DNA from 4 places in the Paenibacillus sp. EKM206P genome. Region 4 is predicted to be linked to each of the others. Evidence: riboswitches for the same ligand, from Rfam matches in the RefSeq annotation. Region 4 holds a riboswitch; each other region holds the start of a gene.
The links. Region 4 has a riboswitch for cyclic di-AMP ahead of G9G53_RS01585 (hypothetical protein). Riboswitches for the same ligand answer to the same signal wherever they lie in the genome.
Positions count from the first base shown of each region.

Region 1: linked by a shared signal. The riboswitch ahead of G9G53_RS14590 (TrkH family potassium uptake protein) and the one ahead of G9G53_RS01585 (hypothetical protein) in region 4 are both predicted to bind cyclic di-AMP.
Region 2: linked by a shared signal. The riboswitch ahead of G9G53_RS24105 (3D domain-containing protein) and the one ahead of G9G53_RS01585 (hypothetical protein) in region 4 are both predicted to bind cyclic di-AMP.
Region 3: linked by a shared signal. The riboswitch ahead of G9G53_RS23020 (C40 family peptidase) and the one ahead of G9G53_RS01585 (hypothetical protein) in region 4 are both predicted to bind cyclic di-AMP.

Region 1 is NZ_JAAMNQ010000006.1:107,612-111,826, reverse strand. Features, by position in the region: gene G9G53_RS14595 (potassium channel family protein) at 1-420, opposite strand, end outside; gene G9G53_RS14590 (TrkH family potassium uptake protein) at 439-1,779, opposite strand; cyclic di-AMP (ydaO/yuaA leader) riboswitch at 2,193-2,346, opposite strand; gene G9G53_RS14585 (CPBP family intramembrane glutamic endopeptidase) at 2,608-4,215, shown strand, end outside.
Region 2 is NZ_JAAMNQ010000018.1:80,445-84,659, reverse strand. Features, by position in the region: gene G9G53_RS24115 (HD domain-containing protein) at 1-200, shown strand, start outside; gene G9G53_RS24110 (TatD family hydrolase) at 243-1,013, shown strand; cyclic di-AMP (ydaO/yuaA leader) riboswitch at 1,215-1,497, shown strand; gene G9G53_RS24105 (3D domain-containing protein) at 1,769-2,917, shown strand; gene rnmV (ribonuclease M5) at 3,064-3,609, shown strand; gene rsmA (16S rRNA (adenine(1518)-N(6)/adenine(1519)-N(6))-dimethyltransferase RsmA) at 3,617-4,215, shown strand, end outside.
Region 3 is NZ_JAAMNQ010000015.1:76,603-80,817, forward strand. Features, by position in the region: gene G9G53_RS23005 (hypothetical protein) at 1-248, shown strand, start outside; gene G9G53_RS23010 (4a-hydroxytetrahydrobiopterin dehydratase) at 366-665, shown strand; gene G9G53_RS23015 (GNAT family N-acetyltransferase) at 744-1,250, opposite strand; gene G9G53_RS23020 (C40 family peptidase) at 1,553-2,053, opposite strand; cyclic di-AMP (ydaO/yuaA leader) riboswitch at 2,059-2,196, opposite strand; gene G9G53_RS23025 (hypothetical protein) at 2,473-3,300, opposite strand; gene G9G53_RS23030 (M1 family metallopeptidase) at 3,312-4,215, opposite strand, start outside.
Region 4 is NZ_JAAMNQ010000001.1:322,671-326,885, forward strand. Features, by position in the region: tRNA gene G9G53_RS01575 (tRNA-Leu) at 6-88, shown strand; gene G9G53_RS01580 (glutathione peroxidase) at 234-719, opposite strand; cyclic di-AMP (ydaO/yuaA leader) riboswitch at 1,186-1,358, shown strand; gene G9G53_RS01585 (hypothetical protein) at 1,474-1,869, shown strand; gene G9G53_RS26860 (potassium-transporting ATPase subunit F) at 2,053-2,130, shown strand; gene kdpA (potassium-transporting ATPase subunit KdpA) at 2,281-3,957, shown strand; gene kdpB (potassium-transporting ATPase subunit KdpB) at 3,995-4,215, shown strand, end outside.

The DNA of each region.
Region 1 (4,215 bases), on a different contig from region 4:
ATCGAGCAAATTAGGCGTGACTAGCTGGTGAGCCACACGGATACCCATGTCCCGTTCTGGATAAATAATCCGATCCACACCGAGCTTTTCTAACGCACGCCCGTGCAGCACAGATATGGCTTTGGCTACGACCTTTTTCACACCCAGCTCCTTCAGCAAAATGGCGGTCAGGATGCTTACCTGGATGTCATCACCAATAGCAACAATGCCGCAATCGAAATTACGGATGCCCAGTGATCGCAATGAGTCTTCATCGGTAGCGTCCGCCACGACAGTATGTGTCAACATCTCACTCATACTGTCCACAACATCCTCATTCCGGTCAATGCCTAGCACCTCGCACCCCATATCCACCAATTGCAAAGCTAGGCTTGAGCCAAACCGCCCCAAGCCAATAACTACAAACTGCTGCGTTTTCATGTCTACTCGAAAACTCCCTTATCCTATAATCATTTTACCTTCCGGATGACGATATAATTCTTTACCCTTTTTCGGCCCCAGTGCATAAGCTAGCGTGAGTGGCCCCAGTCTACCTGCAAACATCGTCAGGGTAATCACCAGCTTGCCTATGACTGTCAAATCAGGTGTAAGCCCCATCGACAGCCCCACCGTACCAAACGCAGACACCGTCTCGAACAAGATCATCAGAAAATGATGATCTTCGGTTGCTGACAAAATCATCGTCACCCCGATCACGAACAGCAGCCCCAGCAGTGTAATGGTCAAAGCCTTGTAAATTCGTCCCTGCGCAAGTCGATACCTGAACAGCACAATATCTTCCCGCCCCCGCAGCATCGAAATCACTGCTCCAATGAGCAGCGCGAATGTTGTGGTCTTAATCCCGCCTCCAGTGGAGCCAGGAGAAGCCCCGATAAACATGAGTATGATGATAAAAAACTGCGTAGCCTGCCGCAAGCCTGCAATGTCCAGTGTATTGGCACCTGCGGTACGGGGAGTAACAGACTGGAATAAAGATCCCAGCAGTTTACCACCCCAATCAAGCGAGCCAAGAGTCTTTGGATTCGTAAACTCAAACACAAAAATCACGAGCGTGCCGACTACAATCATAGCGCCCGTCATGCTGAGTACCACCTTGGTATGCAAGGACAGTCTCTTGCGCTTGCGATATTCTGCCAGGTCTGACATCACTACAAAACCAATGCCGCCTGAAATAATCAAAAACATGGCTGTAAAATTAACAATCGGATCATATACATAACCTGTCAAGCTGCGAAATTCACCGAATAAATCAAAACCAGCATTGTTAAACATGGAGATGGCATGCCAGATTCCAAAATAAATCGCCCTGCCTACGGGCATATCAAAGGACCAGCGAACCGAGAATATCGTAGCGCATACGCCTTCAATAACCAGTGAGTACAGTAATACCTTACGGATTAACCCGACAATTCCCTCTACAGAAGTCTGATTCATCGCTTCCTGCAAAATGAGACGCTCCCGCAGGGAAATCCGACGCTTGAACACCAGTGCAATCAAGGTAGCCATGGTCATAAAGCCTAGGCCGCCGATCTGAATGAGCGCCACGATAACAACTTGACCAAAGGTTGTAAAAAAGGTCCCCGTATCCTTTACGACAAGCCCTGTAACACAGGTCGCGGAAGCGGCAGTAAACAAAGCGTCTACAAACGCAAGTGGCTTTCCTGTTGTATTGGAGATCGGCAGCATTAACAATAAACTACCTATTAGAATGATAATGGCAAAGCCCGCAACGAATATCTGCGGTGGAGAAAGCCGGAGCCAGCTTGCATTGGGATTCATCTATTCATCACTTCTCTCCTAATCCTTAAAACTATAAAAACAGTGATTTAATACGGTGTAAGCTCGCTACGCGTTCCATTTGATCTTCCGATCGTCGTTGCCCCTGAATTTTTTGATTTTTCCAAACCTTAGTTAACTATAATTAGCATTCCCTGAATACAGGAAGAATGCATGTCAAGCACTACTCGGTCCCCTGTGCTATTGGCGGGCAGTAGCGAAGGGGGCAGAATTGTTCTGAAGAAGCGAAGCGTTTGCCTTTATCTCCGGATTTTAACCATTAAAGGGGGTATACAATCAAAAAATCCGGGGATAACAGCAATCGGAAGAATAATCTGCACCCGCAGCGGTCTATCTAACCAATCCAAACACTTTTATACGCACAAAAAAAGACACCGGAAAACCGAGTGCCTGACTTGGTTCCTGCTCATAGCCTACGAGGTTAGCTGACGGATTCGGGCAGCACAGTATGCCCTATTTACACTTCCGATCCACCAGTGATCGGCTGTAAAATTCACCCCAGTAACATGGTTCCCCCGTTTTCCCATAGAAATTCGGCTCAACTGTATATCATTACCTATGTATTTTATAGGCATTGCCTCAAGATTATAATCCTTCTATATCCAGATCACAAAACCGATTTCGTCGAAAAAACGTGAAATTGGCTTTATTTTGCGAATGGGCATCGTTTAATCGCAGCTTATCTTATTTTATTGGAACTTTAAAGTGCTTTCACTCTATTTTCATGAATATCGCTGGTCTGTTGGCGGGAACCTGTGCAGTATGATATCTTTAATGGATGTTCTTATTTACAGATTAAGGAGGAAACTCATGAATCCTATCGGGAAACCGGTCGTGCTCACGGCCAACTTCAAAAAATTAGGCTTGCTGGGCGGGATTGGCCTGATTTGCTTTTTTATCTTTCAATTGCTTATTCCCTCGCTTAGCAATCCGAGTCCAGAATCAGTAATGAATGCAAAGGTCATCAGCAAACAAGAAGCGGTCATACACGCATTGGACTTCGCCCGCTCCGAGCTGGGATATACTGAATCACAGCCAGAGAAGCCTCTGGTGACCTATCAGGCCGAAACAGATTTGTACGGTTATTTATCTAGAGAAAAACTGCTTCAACAGTACGACCGTACATGGAAGAAAAATTACCCTTACGAAACCTTTCGGGTCGATCTGCCTGAATCCTCAGCGAAGAGCAAGCTGCAAATTCATGTAGATTTATCCACTGGGAAGGTCGTTAGTTTTAAACGGATCACCTCCAGCACCAATTACACGCAGGCTGATATTTCTACGGATGAACAAGCACGTAACAGGCTTGTACGTGTGGCTGAGGACGGCATGACGCTTGAAGCCAAGGAGCAGGCGGCCGCTGTATGGGTGAAGCGCTTTGGCTTTAAGCCGTCGGACTTGAAGCTCGCGACCACTGAACAAGAAGGCGGATTAAAGTATACCGTAGACGATAAAAAAATTGGCGCCTCGGTACTTACACTGGCTTTTACTTTTGAAGACGGTGATGTTCGCTCCTTCACTCAAAGCTTTTCGGCCCCGTCATCCTATACCGATTATATCGAAAAGCAAACATTTTGGGCGAATTGGATGACCTATGCGGGTTATGCCCTATTTAGCTTTGTGCTGGGTGTACTTGCCATTGTGTATGCGTCACTCACCCGACGACATACTTCATTTGTACGCGGCATTGTTCTATCCGTTATATACTTTATTGCTAGTATAGCTGGGACCATGAACATGCTGCCTTTATTGCAAGCAGAAGCAGGCGGTAAGGGCATGCTTATATTTCTTATGGTTTTCCAGATTGGTGTTACCTTCGTCATGGCTGTAGCGCTCTACTTCTCCTTGGTCGGCGGTGACGGACTTATGCGTCAGGTTGGACTGAATGCATGGCCACGTGCGAAAGAGCCGGGCTACGGGCTGTATGTGCTTCGCAGTATGTATGTTGGCTACTTGTGGGCCTTTATTTTGCTCGGGGTACAATCCATTTTATTCTTTATACTGGAGCGCACATTTAATACATTCTCCACCACAGATGCCACGCAATCCCCTTACAATATGGCTTATCCATGGCTACTGCCGATTATGGCCTGGATGGCAGGTATTGGTGAAGAGACTGTCTACCGTCTGTTTGGTATTCCGATGGTCAAAAAAATAGTGAAAAATACTTTTGTTGCTTGTCTGATCACCACGCTGATTTGGGCACTGGGACATACACTTTATCCGATCTATCCAGTGATTTCCAGACCTATTGAGCTGACTTTTCTTGGTTTGCTGTTCAGTTTTGTGTTCCTGCGTTACGGCTTTATTGCCGCCATGTTCAGCCACGTTATTTTTGACAGCATTCTAATGGGACTTAGTGTGATGAGTCTGGGAGATACTGTGAACGTGAGCGCGGGCCTATTCTGGATCTTACTT
Region 2 (4,215 bases), on a different contig from region 4:
AGGGTGGCTCGACGGACAACCAGATTTTACTGCTTGGACGTCAGGGCGAGGTGAGTGAAATATCCGAAGTTTCGGAAATTGTGCGCTCCATAAGTGGTATCCACCGAGGAAAATATCATATGTATTTTCCCCAGAATAAATTGAACGCGGTAAAAGACAGGCTTCCTGCCGAAATAAGGAATTATTTTGTCAAAGAATAGACAACTATATAGAAATGTAAGTAAAAAAAGGAGATGTAAACCTTGGATTTATTCGACACTCATACTCACTTGGATGCGCCACAATTTGACGAAGATCGTGAAGAAGTTATAGCACGTGCTGTCGAATCAGGAGTAACGCGGATGATCAATATCGGATTTAATCGTGAGACCATTCCATCCACCATGAAATTGGCCGAGACGTATGATTTTATTTATGCGGCAGTTGGATGGCACCCACAGGATGCGATTACAATGCAAGAGGACGATTTAGAATGGATTGCATCGTTATGTAGTCATAAGAAGGTCGTAGCCATCGGAGAGATCGGTCTGGATTATTATTGGGATACATCACCGAAGGATATTCAGCATCGGGTGTTTCGAAATCAAATTGGTCTGGCTCGTGAGCTCAAAATGCCCATTGTTATTCATAACCGGGATGCCCATGAAGATATTGTTAGGATTTTGCGTGAGGAAAAAGCGAGTGAGATTGGCGGAGTCATGCACTCCTTTTCTGGGAGCTGGGAGACAGCCAAAATGGTGCTGGATATGGGATTTCACCTTTCCTTCGGTGGTCCAATAACGTTTAAAAATGCCAAGCAGCCAAAAGAGGTGCTCGCACAGGTGCCACTGGACCGTCTGCTCATTGAAACGGACGCGCCCTACCTGACGCCGCATCCATTTCGCGGGAAGCGAAATGAGTCTGCGCATGTGAGACTGGTAGCAGAGGCTGCAGCCCAAATCAAGGGGATTACAGTGGAGGAATTAGTGTCAATAACGACCCAAAATGCCTTGGAACGATTTGACATTCAATAAAAAAGCGAAGAAATCGATCAAAATAAAGAGATAGACGAAGCTAATCATGAATTTGTTGCAGGAAACTCGAGAATATTACAATATTTTAACCGAATATTTTGAAAAATGTACTTGAAACCTGCTTTACAACATGCATAGAAACAGGATATCATCTTTTCAGTGAATTGTTGTTTGAATGTAAACATCAACAAGTCATTTCATGAACCAGTCTCGCTGAGTCCCTTTTACAGGGAACGGGGGAACCGATATGGCTTACAGTACGTCCGGCGTATGTGCAAGAAGGGAACGTCCCTTCCGCCAGCCGGCTCGACCTAATTTCTTTTCCCGGATGGGATTGAACAGGTGGAGGAGCCGTATTTCGATTTCTTTCTGGGTCTTCGGGGTGAATGTGAAGGCGACCGCCATGAGCGGTTGACCCAAGCTAGGGCGACTCTCTACGTCCGAACCCGACAGCTAACCCCGTAAGCGTAACAAGAGAGAAGCCATCTCGTGCATGAGTTTTCCCGCATATTCACACATGCCGGAAGCCACGAAAGAGCTCTCTAGTCTCTTTCTTTGGCTTTTTTTGTTGTGAATAAAAGAAAATCTGTCATCATACTGTGGTTAAACAGGGGAGGACAGCATGCCGCGAAGACGGGTACATGGTGCAGGACAGTCGCAGTTTGGGCTTGTCTTGTAGAAAATCTGTTATAGTCACGTCAAATCTCAACTATGTCATACTCCAGACGGCGGGCTATGTAAGGAGGACGGAGGAAATGGGCATTTTCCAAAAAGAGGAGACCCATGAGTCACGCTCATCCAGCATGTCTTACGTATTGCGTTGGAAGCAAGAGAATGTGCGCCAGGCTGCTTTGGTTGCTATTTTTCTAATCGCGCTAACGATTATGATTTCAATTCTGATGTACACGCAATCTAAAAAACAAGTCTTTTTTGTCATTGATGGCAAGGCATCTGCGGTAGAAACCCGGGAATCCAAGCTTCAAGATTTGCTGAGCGAGCATTCCATTTCACTTCAGCCGCATGATACAATTTCTATGCCGCTAAATGGAGCAGTACAGGATGGGGACCGCGTAGTCATTAAACGTGCCAATCAAGTTAAAGTATCTTCAGGCAATGAGACGAAAAAGCTGTACACAACAGAAAATACAGTAGAAGGTGCCATTCGTACCTCGGGCTATAAATTATCGTCAACGGATAAAGTTTATCCTGCGTTGGATGCCTCTGTTTCGTCTAACATGGACATAAAAATCGTCCGTGTGAAGAAACAGCAGGTCGAACAGAAAAAACAGGTGCCTTATCAGGTCATCAAAACGGCTGATCCAAGTCTTTATAAAGGCGATAATCGGGTCATTCAAAGCGGCAAATCGGGTGTGGTAGTCCAGCACGTTCAAAAGGTATATCATGATGGAAAGTTGGTATCCAAACAGCTGGTTAACAAGGAAGTTGCACAGAACCGTGTGGATAAGGTTATTGCGGTAGGAACGAAGAAAAAGCCGGTCGTTCTTGCTGCTTCCGTCGGTCCCAATGATGCGGTTAAGACAACAACGGTTAGTTCGGGCAGTGCTGTCCGTAAAGCAGGCGTCAATTTTAAATATAGCAAAGTTTTACAAAATGTCTCCATGACGGCGTATTCCTCACAGGAGCCAGGTATCGGTACACGTACTGCATCCGGCACGCGCGTGACGGAAGGCCGTACCATCGCTGTCGATCCGAGTATAATTCCAATCGGCTGGTGGGTGTATATCGAAGGGGTGGGCTTCCGCCGTGCGGAGGATACCGGTGGCGCGATTAAAGGCCACAAAATCGATGTGTATTATGAGAGTTTGAGCCGAGCCAACCAATTTGGTCGTAAGCACGGTAAAACCGTATATGTTATCGGACCGGTAAAGCCTGAAATCAACTAAAACAGGTTGTGTATGTTGAGGGCAATGCGATAGTATTAACAACATAGTTATGCCATGCTAAGAAGAGGATATCCTCTTCTTATTTTGTTTTCAAAAGCAGGGAAAGATAAATATAGCTTGCTGTGTAGCAGTGGAGGGAAATGCAAATGATCAAGGAAGTGATCGTGGTAGAGGGCCGGGATGATACGGTGGCCATTCGCCGCGCTGTTGAAGCGGATACGATAGAAACTGGCGGCTCAGCCATTAATAAAATGACGCTGCGTAAAATTGCATTGGCGCAGGAGCGGCGGGGGGTCATCATTTTAACCGATCCCGATCATGCAGGGGAGCGCATCCGTAAGATTATCGCTTCCAAGGTACCCGGCTGCAAGCAGGCCTTTATACCCGAGGCAGAAGCGACGCGCAAAGGAGATATTGGTGTGGAGAATGCCTCACCGGAAGCGATCAGACACGCTCTCGCACGGGTTCATACGACAGTAGAAGGCGCCGACCCGCTGATTGAGTGGGCGGACCTGATTGATGCTGGACTTATCACCCACCCCAATGCTGCTGCACGCCGTATGGCCTTAGGGAATGTGCTGGGTATTGGTTATTGTAACGGAAAGCAGCTACATAAACGGCTCTCTGTATTTCAGATCAGCCGCGAGGAATTTGCCGGAGCGCTGGCACAAATTGAAAGTGAAGGATTGTGATATCCGTATGACAGGAATTCAAGATATAGCAACACCGCGGCGTACAAAGGAAATTATTCAACGGCACGGTTTTTCGTTCAAAAAGAGTTTGGGACAAAATTTCCTGATTGATCAAAATATTCTCAATAAGATTGTGAATGCTGCCGGATTGGATGAGACGAAGGGCGCACTTGAGATTGGTCCTGGGATTGGCGCTTTGACTGAGAAGCTGGCGCAATCGGCCAAGGTAGTTACCGCTGTCGAGATTGACCAGCGGCTACTGCCAATTCTCGAAGAAGTGTTGGCCCCTTATGAGCATGTGAAGGTACGTCATGGAGACGTGCTGAAGCTGGATTTACGCGAGGTGTTTGCAGCTGATTTTGCAGACGTGAGTAAAGTAAGTGTCGTGGCTAATCTGCCGTATTACGTTACTACACCGATTCTGATGAGGCTACTGGAGGACAAGCTCCCTTTGGAGAATATCGTCGTTATGATCCAAAAAGAAGTGGCTGAGCGTATGGCTGCGTCTCCTGGAACGAAGGATTACGGTAGTCTGAGCATTGCAGTACAATATTACAGCGTACCTGAATTAGTCTGTATTGTACCGAATACAGTATTTATTCCCCA
Region 3 (4,215 bases), on a different contig from region 4:
TGACAGAGGCTGTGGGGCGCATCCCAGATAGCTATGAATTTTTTGAGATGGAAGCAGAAGATTGGGACAGGCTGGACCCGGCGGGACGTCAGGAAGTCAATGAAGCTTTGGCAGAAGACTTATTTTATGCACTGGGTACAGAGCCCACAATCACTGTAGGGAGTGGCGTTGTGATCTATGAGCCGGAGCAGCATCGTATCTATGTACTGATTGGGGACGAGGAGCTGACGTCAGTCCCTTTGATTTGAGGTCCGTCTTATGGATTTATCAACGGGGCCGTGGTAATATGTACACCAATATATCGTAGTTTTGGCCGTATTTAAGCGGTCGAAAGGCTTCCGTATAAACGGGGAGGAGTTCGTAACATGCCTTTTACACAAGAAGAGATTGAAGCACATCTGGAGAAACTGGAGGGCTGGGAGCTGGAGGAAGGACGTTGGATCGTTCGGAAATATAATTTTTCCAGTTTTATGAAAGGGATTGCATTCGTGGATGAAGTTGCCGCTATATCTGAAGCATTCAATCATCATCCATTTATTACGATTGATTACAAGACCGTGACTCTGCGTTTGACCTCTTGGGACGATGGCGGTATTATGGCCGTGGATATTAAGGAAGCCCAACAATATAATGAAGCTTTTGAAAAAATGCGTAGCAGTCATTGAGCTTGTAATGATCTGTCGTATGATGATAAAAGCGCCTTCGCTATACAACATCGTGGTTGTATGCCGAAGGCGCTTTTATCATAGAACCTGGGTTGGGTGCTCGGGACGATATACCATACAATAAAATGGTTTCTTCCCGTCGGGGGTCTGGCGTTCATAGGTATCTGTAAGCTCAAATCCAGCCGCCTTGTAGGCCCGGATAGCGCGCCCATTCCAAGTAAGCACCTCTAGATCAATTTCATTCTTCGGGTTGCGTCGTTGGGCTTCCTCTGCAATGGCACGGACAAAATCAGAGCCTTTGCCATGTCCGCATCTTTCAGGATGCATGCCAAGACCTAGCCGGGTCACACCGATCATAGGAAAATATTGAGCAAATCCCATCAGCTTGTTCTCTTCATCCAGTACGGCAACATATTGCTCTTGGCGAAGCGTGGGACTTCCAAATTCGACCTCAAGCGCCTTCATTTGTTCCCAGGGGAGCCAACCGTATATGTTATAAGGTGGATCATAGCGCCACTCACAGATTGCAGCCGCTTGATGCTCGTCCATCGGTACGATCCGATAGTTGGATATTGAGGCCGGCATGTGTTCCATCCTCCTTTTACAGGTGCTTCAATCATTAACAACAGATTGTAGACAAGTTGCAGGGGAATAGCAAGCGTGTTTATTTTATACCCAAGACGGGTATACATTCAATAAGAAGGAATTACTGCTCATATGCTCCCCCAGCGGTGACGGTAAAACCGACGATGTTCGCTAAAATTGAAACCTTTTGAGGTGTCAGTTCGTCAGTAAAGATAATCATTGCTGATGTTGTGGACATAAAAAGCCGCAATTCGATTCCGGCAGAATCAAATTGCGGCTAGAGTTAGCTTGCTGTGCGTTAGTTATTCTACGTTGTCGTCATCAGGAATATCTGAAGCTACAGAATGGTAAGCGTCTGTGCTCATAATTCTTTTTGCACCGACATAGCGGTTAGCGTAATAATTTTCGTTCAGTGAGCTAACTACTACACCACGTGAAGTCGAGGAGTGGGCAAATTTCCCTTCACCTACGAAGATACCTACATGGGAAATGCCTCTTCCTGTGGTGTTGAAGAACACCAGGTCCCCAGGCCTCATTTCATCGCGGGATACAGAAGATCCCATTTTGAATTGTGATCCAGATTGATGCGGAAGTTTAATTCCCAGTTTGTTGAATACATACATTGTGAAGCCGGAGCAATCGAATCCCTCGAGTGTAGTGCCTCCGCTTCTGTAGTTCGTTCCTTTGGCATCTTGGATGACCTGGTCCATCTTGGAGTCTGCAAATGCACTGCCGCCACCGAATGTAAAAGATGTAAAGGCAATGGCAAGACTCATAGCTGCGATCGTTAGCTTCTTCTTCAAAAAAAATATACCCCTTCCAATGCCTGCGAGGTTAGCTTAAGGATTCGGTAGAAGGTTCCCCTATGACCACTCTGTTGCGAGATCAATTCACCCAAACTGGTTCCCCCGCTTCCTAGGTGCCAGGAATTAGGCTTTACTTAAGATGTGCACCTTGGAGAGCAGTATTCACAATAACGATATTTTTGAGATAAAGGTTACAATAAAGATTACAAAGTTGTTACTATCAGTTCACTGCGATTATTGTAACAAAGTCGGCTGGCTTTGGCAAATGTTTCATTGCAAAAAGTTACAAAAAAAATCTGCTCCTAATGTCCCAGGAACAGATCTTGTTAACAGTATTCAGTTATGTGCCGTTTGCGCGGTTATGCATAAAGTTTTTTCGACAGACGGAAATGAAGTGATTAACATAAAGGAAGGGCTTAGCTTCTACTGGAGATATCGGTATGCCATAGTCTGTACTGCGAACTGATATGCCACAGCCTGACCAGACTAGTAACAAAATGATACGATTGTTGGAGAATGAGCGCGAGCATGCCAGTCCAAATCATTGCCACGGTGCCAAATAGACCGAAGACCAGCAGCACACAAGCACCGAGCAAAAGGGATATACCGACAGCTGGGAGAAGCTGGCGAAAGAAGGCGAGCAGGGACGATAGTATGGCGTGACCACCGACAGTGCCTAGTTGCATATACAGGATGCACTGCCGAATGAACCATCCGTATGCCATCCATCCCATGGCATAGGGCAACAAGTGCAGCAGGTAAGAGGGAGATTGAAGCGTACCTGCTACAATAGGGTAGAGTCTCGGTACTACCCAAAAGGCGGGAATCAGCAGCAGTCCCAACTCGATGATGTAATACAACAGCGACGACATGCCATGGCGTTTCATACCTTTGAAAAAGGACAGGCTTTGCGGCTCAGTCGCATCGGTATGCAGGCTTTGATATATTCCGGCTCTAATGAAGGGAGTGATTAGTATGCGTAGTACAGTCGCCCCTAGTAGTATCCACAAATACACATGTACTTCCCGGCTGTCCATCAGAGCAATCTGGCTCTCCATCCAAAACAAGGTCTGTCCCAGCTCGTTTTGACCCTGATCAGGATAACGGAGCAATAGCGGGATAACGGCAGACTGCACCAGTCGATAGAGAAACACCCCCCACAGTAGTCGATACAGAAATAAAATGATAACGATATAGAATCGTATGCGCACCAGCGCCCAGCCCTCTTTTATAACAGTCCGCATCTATAGACACCTCACCATGACAGACTTCCAAGCAGTGTCTCCAACAGCTTGGTTACACTTATACTCCAACGGGTTTGTTGCTTTTCGTCCAATTCGGCTTTTAGGGTATTGTTAATATGCTTGTTCTCCAGTGCAATGGTATATAGGGGATCAAGGGTTACATAGGAAACGGGAGAAGTACTTTTGATCCGAAAAGTTGTGCTTTTGCCCGCACCGTCCCAAGCCTTGAATTTCGTGGTTCCATCCTTGAAGGTAAATTGGACAGGGATCTTGGGATAATCCGCCCCTTTTTTGCTGACCGTCACGACTGCTTCATATCCATTCTCCAGCTTGTGGTTTGTGATGTGATCCACTGAAAAGTCCGCCATCTGGCCGTCATATACATACTGTTCAAAATAGTGGCTCCATGAGCGTCCGGTGACTCTCTCCACGATACGTTGAAAATCCTGTGAGGACGGATGCTTAAATCGGTACGTCTGGACGTAGGTCCGCATAATGCGATCCATTTTTTTTATACCCACCTGACGTTCAATGCCCCGTAGTACCAGCTTGCCTCGAGAGTAGGCATTTTGCGCGTACTCAGCAGCCGAGCCGTACTTCCATGACTCACGGTTTAGCGGCTGTGGGGAGGATACCTGTCCCGATTGTAATGGCAAGTTGGGGGTAAGCCCATATTCTTGCTCCATAAGTCGCTCCTCTGCATAGGAGGTGAAGCCTTCATCCAGCCACGGCTCCTCAAATTCATTATTGGCTACCATTCCATAGAAATATTGATGTCCAATCTCATGAACTAATGTCCGTTCCAGACTATAGCCAGGATTGAGATTACCCGCAGCAGCGGCCGTGATGAGTGTCGGATACTCCATGCCGCCAGCTCCATTGCCTGATTTAGGTGGAACCACGATGGACAGGGTG
Region 4 (4,215 bases):
GATTTGCGGTCGTGGTGGAATGGCAGACACGCTATCTTGAGGGGGTAGTGGGCGTACGCCCGTGGAGGTTCGAGTCCTCTCGACCGCATTATATGCAAGACCTAGTTAAAAAAGCATCCTGACACGGTTTACGTGAAAGGGTGCTTTTTTTGTTAAGTATTTTTCGTTATATTCTTTAGTCACGGAAGCCACGGTTGCAACAGGTCGTTTATTAACTGTGATAATGAAGAATGTCAGTTTTGCTGCAAAAGCTTCTCTATATCTCCCGCCAGCTTATCTGGCGTGGTTTGCGGTGCATAGCGCTTAAATACGTTACCTTCTCTTGTAATTAAGAATTTAGTGAAATTCCATTTGATCGCTTTGGACCCTAATACCCCCGGAGCTGTTTGGGTCAGGTAGCGAAATAAGGGGTGTGCTTGATCGCCATTGACATCTGTCTTGGCGAACATCGGAAAGGTGACACCATAATTGATCTGGCAAAACTCGGAGATCTCCTCATTGGAACCTGGCTCTTGTTTGGCAAACTGGTTGCTGGGAAATCCCAAAATTTCGAGCCCCTGTTCATGATACTGGTCATATAGCTCTTGTAGCGCTTTGTATTGGGGGGTTAACCCACATTTGCTGGCAGTGTTCACGATAAGCAGAACGTTCCCTTCAAATGTGGATAACGGAATTTGTTTCCCTTGCAGGGTTTGCGCATCATATTCATAAACGGTCATAGCATCTCTCCTCATTCAATATTCAGCAATTAAATTTTAGACAATTTAAAGAAGGGTTGCAAGCCTGGAAAAGCTGTATAAAGCCTTCAGGCGCTGTAAAATCGTATTTTGCTCAAAACAGTAAATCGCACCGCAAATGGAGCGAATTAAGTTGTTTCTTCTTATAAAAGCGGGTTAAATCGGTGTTTAGCTGGTACATATAGCGTATTTTCTTCTCTTTTTACAAAAAAAGGCCAATAACGCTTTACCCTACGCCAATATTGACATGCTTGTCATTTTCAAAAAGGGATGAAAAACAGAGATTAAAGGAGATGTGAGAAGCATAGTTGCATTGTAAGCGTTATTATTAATCTTCTATGCTCTAAAGCCCGATTTATAACCCTGCAGTTGAGCTTTACAGTCTTCCATGCGCGGGTGTATGATTCAAGACGTAATTTCAAATTAACTTGAATGAAGCAACAACGAAATGTCTATAGCGCTGAATTTTGCAGTTGCAAAAGCGGGGGAACCAATCGAGACTGTACGGCTTCGGAAGCCGTGTGTCTCATGGGGTGAATTTTCCGGTCAAGTGCCAGAAATAGGGCGACTCTCACGTCCGAATCCGACAGCTAACCTCGTAAGCGTACAGGGAGAGGCAACAAACCGCCGTGTGCAGCCATGGTTTATTTTATCATGGATATGTCAGAAGCCGGAGGAAAGCCTTTTTCCTTCGGCTTCTTTTTGTTGTCTTTTTATACCGGGAGAGGAGCTACTGATGGAAGGTCGGTTAATTATTGTCACTGCACCGAATGAAGCGGGCAGAAGTTTTGTGAAATTGCTTATTTTCAAAAAATTGGCGTTTGCAGTTCTCACGAATAGCGCCCAGGAGGAACGACAGCTCAAAAAAATGGGTGTGGAGCACATTGTCCGCATCAATACCATGCAAGCGGGAAAATGGAATTTTCCAAAAAAAGAAATTGGTAGTGTGTATTTGTTCGAGAACAGCTTGAATCTGACTTGCCGTTTCCTGCAAATATGTCGACCACTAACATCGGAATCGATCTATGTTATTACACACGGCTGTAATCCACAAGGAATTTATCGGGGATTGGGAGCGGACCATGTGATCTACACATTGAACGGAGAGGTGGGTTTTCTGCTGAACGGATAAGCACTTATGACATAGTTGTTTTATGATTTTATGATGGAATAAGAATGGCGATCTGAGGATCGATACGGAGGGTATAAACATGATGGATATATACATGCTGCTCGTCATGGCTGTGAGTTATGGAGTGATACTGCTGTTTGTACGCTGGTGTGATGCGCAGACCTCTAAAGGAGGACGAAGAGGATGATCGTTATACTCGGGCTTACGGCTATTGTGTTTATGTATTTAATCTACGCACTCCTGAACCCTGAAAAGTTCTAGTCACTTGTAGGGATAGAGCGGGCGAAGAACAACAGATCTGAGCATTAAAGCATCATTGGTAGCAGGTTTTCGCAAACGTGTGCACTTCATAGATGGTCTAATCGGGTCTGTTGTTCCAAACGCAGGAGCATTTTGAAGGAGGAATAGAGGATGGAGCTGCTTCAAATTGGAATTGTGATCGTTATATTGCTGCTCTTGGTAAAGCCAATGGGTACATATATGTATCATGTATTCTCGAATGAACCGAATCGGACGGATCGGATTTTTGGCAGAACAGAAAAGCTGATTTATAAGGTAGTAGGCTTGAAGAAAGTGGAGAGCATGCGTTGGACTACGTATGTTATGAGTTTCATTGCTACGAACGTCGTGCTTGTGGCAATCAGCTACTTGCTGTTGCGTTTACAGGGAATGTTTCCCGGTAATCCGGCTGGAAACAGTAATATGGAAGCATCACTAGCTTTTAATACGGTAATCAGCTTTATGACGAATACGAATCTCCAACATTATAGCGGAGAAAGCGGGCTTACGTATCTGACACAGATGGCGTTCGTCACGATGATGATGTTCACTTCGGCTGCTTCCGGTTTTTCGGTTGCTGCGGCTTTTATGAGAGGATTGACGCGGCGCGGTGAAGGGATGGGCAATTTCTTTCAAGATTTTATTAAAGCTATTATAAGGATTTTCCTGCCGCTGGCCTTTGTGCTTACGCTGGTGCTGGTGGGATTGAAGATACCACAGACGCTACAGCCTACGGCGGATCTTACGACGCTGAGCGGAACACAACAGCAAATTTCTATGGGACCCATTGCTTCTCTGGAGTCCATCAAGCATTTGGGGACGAACGGGGGCGGTTATGCGGGAGCTAACTCTGCGCATCCTTTTGAAAATCCAAGTCCTTGGACGAACGTGCTGGAAATTTTGGCAATGTGGGTAATGCCGGCTTCGTTGCCGTATACCTTTGGATTGTTTGCCCGTAATCGTAAGCAGGGCTGGATTATTTTTAGCTCCATGATGGTATTGTTTCTAATTTTTCTATCCATTACGTATGTGTCTGAGAAGACAGGTAATCCGTTAATCCAGACACTGGGTGTGGATGCTTCTCAGGGAAGCATGGAAGGGAAAGAGGTTCGTTTCGGTATTGGACAATCGGCTTTATTCACTGCGGTCACAACAGCGGCAACGACAGGTTCGGTCAATAATATGCATGATACACTAACCCCGCTAGGTGGCATGGCTGCTTTGGGAGAAATGATGCTAAACGTCATTTTTGGCGGCAAGGGTGTCGGGCTGATGAATATGCTGATGTATGCGATTCTGGGTGTGTTTATATGCGGACTGATGGTCGGGAGAACTCCGGAATTTATGGGAAGGAAAATTGAAGGCAAGGAAATGAAGCTGATCGCCATTGCCATTTTGGTACATCCGTTTCTCATTCTCGTCCCAACTGCGCTTGCGTTTATGAGTCATTGGGGATATGATGCGGTCACTAACCCTGGCTATCACGGGTTGACTCAGGTGCTCTATGAATATGCGTCATCTGCCGCAAATAATGGTTCGGGGTTTGAAGGTCTTTCAGATAACAACGTATTCTGGAATGTAACAACGGGGATGGTTATGTTCTTCGGGCGATATGTATCTATGATTGCATTGTTGGCTGTGGCGGCTTCGTTGAATGCCAAAGCGCCGACTCCGGTGACGACGGGGACACTGCGCACGGACAACAAGTTATTTGGAGCCATTCTGATCGGAGTCGTGCTGCTGATTGGCGCGTTGACCTTTTTACCTGTCATCGTATTGGGACCTGTTGCTGAATTTTTGACCATGTGAAGAAGAAAATGAGAATGGATGAACGGGGTGTTTGACCATGAAGGAACAACGCAAACACATGCTGGACAGAAGCATCTTGAAGCATGCGATCAAGGATAGCTTTATAAAATTAAATCCGATGATGATGATGAAAAATCCTGTCATGTTCGTCGTGGAGATCGGTACATTGGTCGTGCTGCTAATGTTACTGTTTCCCGGTTATTTTGGAACTGACAAGGAAATAGGCTTTAACCTGGCCGTGTTTGTTATTCTGTTGTT